One region of the Nostoc sp. ChiQUE02 genome, then DNA from elsewhere that is predicted to be linked to it. Evidence: riboswitches for the same ligand, from Rfam matches in the RefSeq annotation. Region 1 holds a riboswitch; the other holds the start of a gene.
The links. A riboswitch is a leader RNA that binds a small molecule or an ion and turns the genes downstream of it on or off. The one in region 1 is predicted to bind cyclic di-AMP.
Positions count from the first base shown of each region.

Region 2: it holds a riboswitch for cyclic di-AMP, as region 1 does, so the genes downstream of both, ntrB (nitrate ABC transporter permease) here and RM347_RS22470 (glycosyltransferase) in region 1, are expected to answer to the same signal.

Region 1 is NZ_JAVRBN020000023.1:84,913-90,806, reverse strand. Features, by position in the region: gene RM347_RS22475 (alpha-D-glucose phosphate-specific phosphoglucomutase) at 1-962, shown strand, start outside; cyclic di-AMP (ydaO/yuaA leader) riboswitch at 1,481-1,690, shown strand; gene RM347_RS22470 (glycosyltransferase) at 1,853-3,124, shown strand; gene RM347_RS22465 (hypothetical protein) at 3,209-3,406, shown strand; gene RM347_RS22460 (lamin tail domain-containing protein) at 3,591-5,894, opposite strand, start outside.
Region 2 is NZ_JAVRBN020000004.1:334,231-340,124, reverse strand. Features, by position in the region: gene RM347_RS06615 (aminopeptidase P N-terminal domain-containing protein) at 1-313, shown strand, start outside; gene RM347_RS06610 (sensor histidine kinase) at 666-1,856, opposite strand; cyclic di-AMP (ydaO/yuaA leader) riboswitch at 2,298-2,512, shown strand; gene ntrB (nitrate ABC transporter permease) at 2,610-3,461, shown strand; gene RM347_RS06600 (ABC transporter substrate-binding protein) at 3,554-4,996, shown strand; gene RM347_RS06595 (ABC transporter ATP-binding protein) at 5,217-5,894, shown strand, end outside.

The sequences.
Region 1 (5,894 bases):
TTTTCGAGCAACGTTTGGGTGCACCAGTGGGAACTGTGCAAAATGGTACACCCCTAGAAGACTTTGGGGGCGGGCACCCTGACCCCAATCTGGTTTATGCTCATGAGTTGGTGGATATTTTATACGCAGAGAATGCACCAGACTTTGGGGCAGCTTTTGATGGAGATGGCGATCGCAATATGATCTTAGGGCGTAAGTTCTTTGTCACTCCTAGCGATAGCCTCGCAGTTTTAGCCGCAAACGCCAAGCTAATCCCTGGCTATAGTGAGGGTTTAGCCGGGGTAGCGCGATCAATGCCTACTAGCCAAGCAGTAGATCGAGTTGCTGCTCAGATCGGGATTGAATCCTATGAAACACCCACTGGCTGGAAGTTTTTCGGCAATCTCTTAGATGCGGGTAAAGCTACTCTCTGCGGTGAAGAAAGTTTTGGTACCAGCTCTAACCATATCCGCGAAAAAGATGGGCTATGGGCTGTGCTGTTTTGGCTAAATATCCTAGCAGTCCGGCAACAATCTGTTGAGCAGATTGTCCGGGAACACTGGCAGACTTATGGACGCAATTATTACTCCCGCCATGACTATGAAGAGATACAGACAGGACCTGCCAACACTTTGATAGAAAGGCTGCGTTCTTTATTGCCAACTCTCAAAGGCAAGCAATTCGGTAACTATCAAGTTGAATACAGTGATGACTTTAGTTATACCGATCCTGTTGATGGTAGCATTAGCGAGCAACAAGGTGTTCGCATTGGCTTTACCGATGGTTCTCGAATTGTGGTGCGACTTTCTGGTACGGGAACTCAAGGTGCAACCCTAAGGGTTTATCTAGAAAGCTATGAGCCAGATCCCGCCAAACATGACCTTGATCCACAGGTTGCACTTGCTTCTTTAATCACTATTGTCCAGGAGATAGCCCAGATCCGCGAACTGACAGGACGAGAACAGCCAACTGTGATCACCTAGTACTTTGCTTGCGCTAGTTTTGAGGTTTGTAGTCAGCACAAAGCGTGCTTAGAAAATAACGATGCTTTGTGCTTACTACGAACTTGCTTACCATTGCTATTATTTGGTGAAGCCCAGATATTAGATGAAAATGAACGTATCAATAGTAAAATTGAATTGGCGCAAAAGTTCTAATAGACTCTTTCAGATTTCGGCAATTTCTTTAGCCAGAGTAATATCTGTGACAGTCTGAAAAACGTCAATTAAATTAAATAAACTTCGTAGTAATATTTATCAACTGCAATTCTCAAGACTTTGTTCATTGCCAGAAACTAAAGAAAATCTAGCGGTGAATATCAGTAAGTTTATTGTTGCAAGCATATCAAAAACTCAAAATTTACCCTATATTCTGATTCTCCAACGCTAGTTACAACGAGCTTTGTGGTGATTCTCACCACATTTTTTTTGTTCATCCTCTTGACATAGTTGATGATGACACGTTATAAACTTTGAAGATAAATAAAGTCAGTCTGCCTAATCCACTATAATTACCTGAAACATTTTGTGAGTAAGGGTAAACCGGAGCGGAGGAACCAAGTTTGGGGCGTATCTTGAAGAAAGTTAGGAGTTAATGGTTGAGGAGTTAGAAGTGACTAAAGTATATAACTCAGAACTCATAATTTTCTAAAGAAGGACATCTCTCAGTCCTAGCCCGTCAGCTAACTTCGTCGGCATTGAGAGGAGACTGAACGAGCAGCATTCTTACAAGTAATGCCTTGTTCTCGTCAGTGTCCTTTGGCTGGTAACTTTGCGGTTCGTTGTGCCTGCCTCGGCCTTGAGAGAGGATAACAATATCTTGATTTCTGGCGTCTGAGGCAGGATTATTTGCCTTGAGGTGAAAATCAGCTATGTTGTTCCAGAATAAGAAACATCGCATTGCCCTAATTTCTGTTGATGGAGACCCAGCGGTTGAAATTGGTCAAGAAGAGGCTGGAGGTCAAAATGTCTATGTGCGTCAAGTAGGTTATGCCCTAGCCCAGCAAGGTTGGCAAGTGGATATGTTCACTCGTCGTAGTAGTCCTGAACAAGCTGCGATCGCTCAACATAGTCCAAATTGTCGTACTATTCGGTTAAAAGCTGGCCCCGCTAAATTTATCGGGCGAGATAACTTATTTCACCATCTACCTGAATTCATCAGAGAATTCCAGCAATTCCAGGAGCAACAAGGCTTCCATTACTCCCTAATTCATACCAACTACTGGTTATCATCTTGGGTTGGCATGGAATTGAAAAAGCAGCAACCGCTGATTCAGGTACATACTTACCACTCTTTAGGAGCGGTTAAATACAGAAGTATTGGTGATATTCCCGTAATTGCAGCCCAGCGATTAGCTGTAGAAAAAGCCTGTTTAGAAACTGTAGACTGTGTAGTTGCAACTAGTCCGCAAGAACAAAAACACATGCGGATACTCGTTTCCAGCAAGGGGAATATTGAAATGATTCCCTGTGGCACCGATACTGATAAATTTGGAAATATTCAACGGTCTGCGGCGCGGGAAAAGTTGGGAATTGCACCAGATGCCAAGATAGTTCTCTACGTTGGTCGCTTTGACCGACGCAAAGGAATTGAAACTTTAGTACGAGCCATTGCCAAATCTAGTTTAAGGGGTGAGGCTAACCTCCAACTAGTGATTGGGGGTGGTAGCCGTCCAGGTCAGAGTGATGGAATTGAACGCGATCGCATTGCCAGCATCGTTACTGAACTTGGATTAGAAGATTGTACAACCTTTGCTGGTCGCCTAGATGAAACTGTCCTTCCCTTCTACTACGCCGCCGCTGATGTCTGCGTAGTACCCAGTCACTATGAACCTTTTGGTTTAGTTGCCATTGAGGCAATGGCTAGTCAGACTCCAGTCGTAGCTAGTGATGTTGGTGGGTTGCAGTTTACTGTTGTACCAGAAGTCACAGGGTTACTTGCCCCTCCCAAAGATGAAGTAGCTTTTGCTGCTGCCATAGACCGGATTCTCATCAACCCAGCTTGGCGAGACCAGTTAGGTGAAGCGGCTCGACAACGAACAGAAATTGCCTTTAGTTGGTATAGTGTGGCATTCCGACTAACTCAGCTATACACTCGTTTGCTGGCTCAAACAGCACCCAATACCCGACCCCGGATTGCAGCTTAACTTCTACAGTTTTAAGCGTGCAGCTAAATAATCATCAGAGTCAAACACAAACTACTCAACCTGCTTAATTAGAGGGTCAGAATTATGCTGAATATTGGAGATTATGCTTTGCATCAAAGAACAGGGCAGATTGGTCAAGTTTTCGGTTATGGACATCAGGTAATGGATGGAGTTTACATAACCACTCTCAAAGTCAGAGTAAGCAAGCATAAAGCAACTAGTCGTCAAAGCAGATTTATCGAGGATGCTTACTCTACTTGGACGCAGACAGAGGAAGCATAAATTACTTGATTGCTCATTAACCCCAAACAGCCAAAGCAATACGATTCAGTTAAGGCTAAAACTCTTTATCGAAGTTCAAACAACAACTCTAAAAAGAGTTGTTGTTTGAACTTTGGGGTTTTCAGCTAGTGGTCTGTCCCATTAATTTTGCGGGGTAAAAGGTAATTAAGCCCTTTCCCTTCCCCTATTTCACTTTGGCGCGGAAGCGAACAAAGCCATAGGAATTTGCTGGTGTACCGGAACCAGTGGCTGCGGGTAGATTGGGTAAAATTGGGCTGCGTGTAATATCTACAGTTACAGCCCCATTAGTGTTAATACCACATTGCGATGGTGTGGCTGCATCATTGGCTGGATAAAAACGCCCGCGATCGCTGGCATCTTGTATATTGCTAAGATAAACCGTGGGTGTATTAGAACCAACAGCCAAGGCAATACCTTGATCTGCTCCTGCTAACCCACCATCACCAGGAGTTTGACCATTAAAGGCAGTAGCAAGAAAAGTAGTATTGCTAGGAACTAAGTCACAGAATTTGACATTAGTAGCATTACTCGGCCCCTTAGAGAGGAAATAGATAGTGTATTCCACCTCATCCCCTGGCTTCACAGTGCCAGCATTAATCAATCCTCGCAAGTAGCCAGCAGGCCATTTGTCATCACTATCATCAGAGGCATAAGGTTCTGGTACATAGTTTGCAGCATTACTAGGAACATCGCTACGACCATCCACAATATCGGTCAAATCTTGATTATTAATGCGGGTGATGCGTTTAATTAATAAAAGCTTTGCATTAGCAGTCATAGCACCGTTATTGTTTTCACCTACGCTGGTAATACGACTACCGATAGTATCAGTATCTCTAGTTGGCAAGTAGTTTGGACACCGTGCGCTGGCATTCTTACTGGTACTAGCTTCCCAGCAAGCACTACTATTACTATCTTGACCATTTGGGGTCAAGCTGATAGATTGTCCATTGCTGCTTCCAGCTAAAGAGGACTGATAGGTATTGTCCCAGAGATTCAAAGAACTTGGGGGAGGCGCATTTACCCCACTACCAGCACCATAGGCAACATAGTCGATAATTTTATTTTGGTTATCGTACAACCAGATATCATCACCAGAGTTATTCAGCTTAGGAGTCTGTCCTAACCAAGTTTGAAAAGCTGCTGCTGTTGCTTGCTGGTTGGGTTTATTATTCCCAATCCAAATCACAGCATATTGCCCTGGTTGTAAAGTTGTACCATTGGGAAATGTATAACTAAACCCGCCAGCACCATCACTACTACCAACAATGAGGTTGCCATCTGTGAGCTTCACACCACTCAAATCTACAGCAGATGCAGAAGCATTGTAGAGTTCAATAAACTCATCATTCGTGTCAGCAGCAATAGTATTACCTGTTTCATTATATAGAACTTCGTTAATGATAACTTTGCCTGCTAATGGTGAAACCTGATAATTCAGAGCATTTAATGCTGTGAACAACGTCGGGTCATCATCGTCAGTTTTACTAGGATCATTTCCTAAGTTCACCTTATCATCAGTTGTTTGTAAGAAATTATTGCCTGGGGTGGGAGAGTTAGTAGTACCACCAGCAGAGTCTGCATCTGTGAATACCTTACCAACTGTTCCTGTAGGGTTATCTGGAGTATTGAACTCAGCACTTGCTTGGTTACTAATAGAATTGCCACCATTAGCATCGTTAATTGTGGCAGTAATTTTAATGATGATGGTATCGCCTACACGCAAAGTACCAGAGTTAGTAACAGCACCAGAACCGTTGTAACTAGGATTGAGAGTGATGTTATTTCCCGCAGTAACAGTTGAAATTACCTTACTTACAAAGGTTAGCTGTGAAGGCAAGGAATCGTAAATAACAAAATTGATTGCGTCGCTGTTACCTGGATTAAGGTTGGAATAAGTGATAGTGTATTCGACACTATCGCCCACAGTGACTGTACCGCTACCATCATTGTCAGTCAGGAAGCGAACAGATTTAGTTCCTTTCACATTTGCCTGCTTGTTTGCGGTAATAACTAAGGGAGCAAGTACTGCTTGACTAGGGAAGTACGTCCAGGTGTCTATTCCCTTAAAGTCACCGTAGATGCTACTAAACTCATGCTCTCCTGTTGCACTATTTATCCCTCTGGAGGCATTACGGGGGTTAGTAGCTCCCGTACCACCTAAATTAATCGATGTTCCATTGGCGGTAGTATAATTATTGTCATTGTAATAAACCGTCGTAGAGCTAATCTGCTGTCCATTTTGATCCGTAAGATTAGGAAATGTAGCAGGCGGGTTCTCCATCGTAATTTTGAACCCCAGAGGATTATTCTCAGCGTCCAACATAGGAAAGTGATATTCACCCGCTCTGGTCGTGATTTGGGCATTGTAGGATGCATTATTCGCTAGGGGTTGTAGATTAATCCCATTGGCATCTTTGCCATCCCAAACTACCACATTAGACCCAGAAGATAGTATGTTCTGTAG
Region 2 (5,894 bases), on a different contig from region 1:
AATTGAAGAAGAGAAATACAAACCATATTATATGCACCGCACTAGTCATTGGTTAGGTTTGGATGTCCATGATGTGGGCGTTTACCAGCACGGTGATGACAAACCGCAAATTTTGCAACCAGGTCAAATTTTGACAGTAGAACCGGGAATTTATATTGTGCCAGATACGAAACTAGCAGAAGACCAGCCAGAGACTGATCCTCGATGGGTTGGCATTGGCATTCGTATTGAGGATGATGTGTTAGTTACGCCTAATGGACATGAGGTGTTAACTGCGGGGGTTCCTAAAGCAGTAGATGAGGTGGAAAGATAAAAAAGGAGTAACGCGAAAAAGTCAGATAATCGTGAAATGAGCAGAGGAAGCAGGGGAAGCAGAGGGAGAAAAGACTCCAGATTTGAATTCTGGGTAAATAAGTAAAGCCCTTTCTGGATAATAAATACACACATTTTTGGGGTCTGCTTAAGTCCCCAACCTCAACAACCTCAAGAGCTTACCCATCTCACAAAATGGTATTGCTCCCGATAAAAATGGGGATGTTTACCATCCCTAAGAGGATTTTGTCAAGCTCTGGCGATTGTAAATCGCAGGTACACAGAAAAAACCCACCTCCGTAGACTTTGCTTGTGTAGTATGCGACTTCTAGTCGCCCTCGCCGTGGTTTTTCTCAACTATTCACTTCTAAGGGAAAAATGACGGTGAAAGTAGAACCAACGCCTACCTGCGAGGCTAGGTTAATTTCACCTTGCAATAGTTTTACCAACCGCGAGACTATTGCTAACCCTAATCCAGTACTATCGGGGAGATAGGGACGATCGCTAGCACTTACACGAAAGTAGGGTTCAAATATCTGGGTTTGGTTTTCTGGTGCAATGCCCATTCCAGTGTCAGAAACGGCGATCGCCCATCTCTGGTTTTCCAACACCTGACACATTATAATTACAGTCCCCGACTCTGTATAACGAATCGCATTACTAATAAGATTTGTAATAATTTGTTGTAATTGAAAAGCATCTGTGACTAATTTTTCGGGAGCGCGATCGCAATCCACCAGGATTTGTAAATTTTTCCCAGCAGCTAAAGGTTCCAACATTTCACACACATTATTGATTAATTCACGCACATCGGTGGGTGCTAGTTGGAGTTTTATCTGCCCTGCATCATAGCGCGAAAGTTCTAGTACATCATTGATCAGATGGAGTAACTGTCTACCATTGCGTAGTACGCGCTCAATATGTTCTAAATTGCTATAGTTGTCTTTTATCTCAGTCTTTCGTCGTTGTTGGCGTAAAAACAGATCCGAGTAGCCAATAATAGAAGTTAAAGGATGTTTCAATTCGTGGGCTAGTTGAGAAAGATATTCTTGATTGGCGCTAATTAACTGCGTAAGTTCCTCATTATGGAGCGTTAGTGATGCTTGCAACTGCTGTAATTCCCGCAAGCGTTCCTCAACATAACTCTTGAAACATCGAGAGATCGCCTCATCTACAATCGCGTCAATCAAACGTATGGAACGAATTATCTCTACAGGCATTCCATTCAATAAATCTGCTTGTAGAGCATCAAATATTACTGTTCGGAGCAGATGATATTCTCTGGCAATTTCTGCTGGATCAAAGCCTTGTTCGGCTCGAATAGCTCCATGCTGGAAACTGGCAGTAACTACTGACTGAATATCATTATCCTGAGATTTTGAAAGCACTGTCACCATTGCTTTCAAAACATCAGGGATGTGATCCTTTACTGCTGTATAAGATAGGTCATCAGCACTTTCAATCCGTCTATCCTTGCGAACTGCTAATATCCATTTATCAAGGATGGTGTCCGTTTTTTCAGCCAGTACTTGACTAAAATCCATTATGTTAAATTCAGCTAGGAGATAGATGAGTAAACTTCCATATGGAAATAGTTTAGCGACTAGAGCGGTGTTTTACCAAATTTAGTAATATGTTTCACCTACCAAAAGAAATAGATTTTATGCATTCTTTCGTTAGCCGGATTAACTAACCGTAGAAAAAAATCATTAAGTATAATATGTATCTTATCTTAAAGAATATAAATATAGTAAGTAACAGCCTTGATGCTTGAGTTAAATTAAAGTCTTTAGCTGACTGTGCAAGGAGTTCACTCACTATTACAACCAAAATTATAAACTTTGATGATTACTGAAAAGCCAGGTAGTCAATTTATCACAGTAGTAAACTAAACAAGATTTATCATAATACATCTGCTGTTACTGAAGCATTGATGTTATATTCCACATATCGATGTTATAGTGTGGATAATTTCGTATCTACTTAGAGTAAGTCAGCCTAATTCAGCGAATCACAGTGGGTGACGTTGGAGCGGAGGAACCAAATTGTGGGGCGTATCTCAGAGAAAGTGAAAAGTTGAGAGTGAAGAGTTAGAAGTTACTTTACTAAATATTCAACTCATAACTGATAACTTTCTTCAGAAGGGCATCTCTCAGCCCTAGCCCGTCAGCTAACTTCGTAGGCATTGGGAGGAGACTGAAGAGACGGCATTTTTATAATGTTCCGATCTCATCGGTGTCCAAGGCTGGTACTGCTCAGAATTTTTGTACCTGCACTTAAATCTGTTGAGGTCGTAAATGATATTTCAACTAAATTTGGCTGCGATCGCAGCGATCGCTGGGCAAGCCGTTTGGAAAAAGACAAAACCTGTCATCTTTAGAGATGTCTTCTTTCTACCTGTATTAGGCTTCTTGGGAATAATTGTGCTGTGGTGGATTGTTGCACTTGCCAATCATGAATTAATGCCCACCCCACCAGAAGCGCTAATCGCTAATCTAGACTACATCTTAAATCCCTTCTATCAAAGAGGCCCAGGCAACTTGGGAATTGGTTGGTTGTTGATAGCAAGTCTGCGGCGAGTATTACTGGGCTTTTTGTTAGGTGCGGTAGTAGCGATTCCTTTGGGGTTTCTAATTGGGATGTCCAGACCGGCAATGCTAGCGCTCAATCCCATTATTCAAATTTTCAAACCCGTATCGCCCTTAGCTTGGCTGCCCATCGCCTTAGCAATTTTCAATTTAGCAGATCCTTCCGCCATTTTTGTCATCTTTATTACTTCCTTATGGCCAACAATTATTAATACCGCTTTAGGAGTTTCTAGCGTTTCTAAAGATTATTTAGATGTGGCACAAGTGCTGGAAATGCCCCGTTGGCGACGAATTACAAAAATAATTTGGCCTGCAAGTCTGCCGTATATTTTTACAGGTTTACGAATTAGTTTAGGCATAGCTTGGTTAGTAATCGTTGCCGTAGAAATGCTTACAGGCGGTATTGGTATTGGGTTTTTTGTCTGGGATGAATGGAGTCGCTTAAACCTGAGTTCAGTCTTTTTAGCTGTGTTGATAATTGGCTTAACTGGGTTAATTCTAGATTATGCTGTGGGTAAACTCCAAGAAGTAGTAACCCATCGCCCTAGAACTTCCAACTAACAAAATTCGGCTGCTATCAAAACAGCAAAATAAAATACAACGAGACTCTGCGTCTAAAGCTTGAGCAATTAATCACCAATGGAGCTACAAAAATGGGTGATATAAACTGGACTCGACGAGATTTTATTAAGGGAATAGGAGCAACCACAACAGGAATAGCGCTGTCCTCCTGTGTAATTTCAGGAGACAGATCCGCCAAAGGGCTAACTGAAGAAGCCTTAGCCGTACAACCAGTAGTTAAATCGCAAGACCTAGAAAAGTCCGATCTCACCGTTGGTTACGTTCCTGTTAATGATTGTGCGCCATTTGCGATCGCCTGGAAAAAAGGCTTCTTCCGCAAATATGGTTTGAACGTTACACTTAACCGCGAAGCTAGTTGGGCCACCTCCCGCGACGGTTTAATTTTTGGTCGCCTGGATGCTTCACCCGTAGTATCCGGTGCAGTCACCAACGCCAGAATTGGTGCCGAAGGGGCACGCCACGCCCCCTTGTGTGCAGCCATGACCATTCACCGTCACGGTAACGCCATGACAATGAACAAAGCCATGTGGGATTTTGGGCTGCGTCCGTGGTACGAGTATCAAGAACAATATGGCGATGGCGCTTTAGAAGCCTTTGGGCGCGATTTCCGAGGCTATTTTGACAAGCAGCCGCCAGAAAGCAGAGTTTGGGCGGTAGTATTAAGTTCCGCCATTTACGAATACTTTGTCCGCTACATATCCGCCGCCGCTGGTGTAGATCCGCTTAAAGAGTTTCGGATCATCATCGTTCCGCCCCCTCAAATGGTGACAAACGTGCGGATTGGTGCAATGCAAGCTTACATGGTTGCAGAACCCTGGAATACACGAGCAATTACAGGTAATGAAAACATCGGTTTTACCTTCGCACAAGGTAAAGAAGTCTGGTTGGGACACCCAGATCGTTTGTTGGGCGTGATGGAATCTTTCATCGACAAAAATCCCAAAACCTATCGTTCCCTAGTAAAAGCGATGATTGAAGCTTGTCAGTATTGCAGCAAAGTAGAAAATCGCCAAGAAGTAGCCGAACTACTTACAGACCGTTCCTTTACAGGTGCTAGACCTAAAAAGAAAGATGCCCCAATCGCAAAGTTTACAAGTCCGGGAATTCTCGGTAATTACAACTATGGTGGCTTTGATGGCAAAGACCGTACCATCAAAGCCGCTGACACCACGATTTTCTTCGATATTCCTGACAACCTTCCCAAACAGCCAGGAGAACACTCAACATTCTTGTGGAGATCGAGAAGCATCTGGCTGATGACACAAGCAGCCAGGTGGGGACAAATTCAGGAATTCCCCAAAAATGCCGAAAAATTAGCCGAACAAGGCTGGAGAACAGATTTATATCGGGAGATAGCGTCTGAAATGGGCATTGAGTGTCCCAAGGATGATTACAAGGTCGAACCACCAGAAGTATTTATAGATCAGAAAGGTTTCGACCCCAGCGATCCTGTGGGCTATCTGAATAGTTTTGCCATCAGGGCTAATGCTCCCACTCGCTTTTTCATGTCTTAAATCCCAAGTTCAAATATTAACTGTGCCAATTTTGGATTTTGGATTTTGCTTCTTCGGTTCATGCCTTATTCGTTGTAGGCAGAATAAATCTAAAATCCTTAGCAGACCAGCACCTTTTTGGTCAAAAACAATCCAAAAGACGCTCGCGGACTCGCTAACGCTACGCTAGTGCAAATCTAAAATTGATTGATGACTAAATTATTTCCGGAGCATTTTGATGATGGAATATACCTCATTACCTATTAATACCCAGAGCCAAGTTCTGCCCCGCCCTGGATTTTTAGAAATTGAAAATTTAGTCAAGTCTTATCCGACACCTGACAAAGATAATTTTGTCGTTTTGGATGGAGTTAATCTAACGATTGGTGAAGATGAGTATATTTCTGTAATTGGTCACTCAGGTTGTGGAAAATCAACTCTACTCAAGATAGTAGCTGGTTTAGAAAAAGCAACTTCAGGCTCAGTCCGGCTAGATGGAAAAGAAATTCGTCAGCCCGGAGCCGAACGGATGATGGTATTTCAGAACTATTCACTGTTACCTTGGTTAACAGTACGAGAAAATATCCGTTTAGCTGTGGATGAAGTGTTAAAAAATGCTAATCGTGCCGAGAAAATTAGCATTGTAAATCAACACTTGGCAATGGTAAACTTGACGGCGGCGGCTGACAAATATCCTGATGAAATTTCTGGAGGTATGAAACAACGAGTAGGTATTGCCAGAGCCTTAGCAATTCGTCCCAAAATGTTGCTAATGGATGAACCTTTTGGGGCACTAGATGCGCTAACTCGTGGCAAATTGCAGCGGCAGGTATTGGATATTTGGGAAAATAATCGTCAAGCAGTGATGATGATTACCCACGATGTAGATGAAGCAATTTATATGTCCGATCGCATCGTC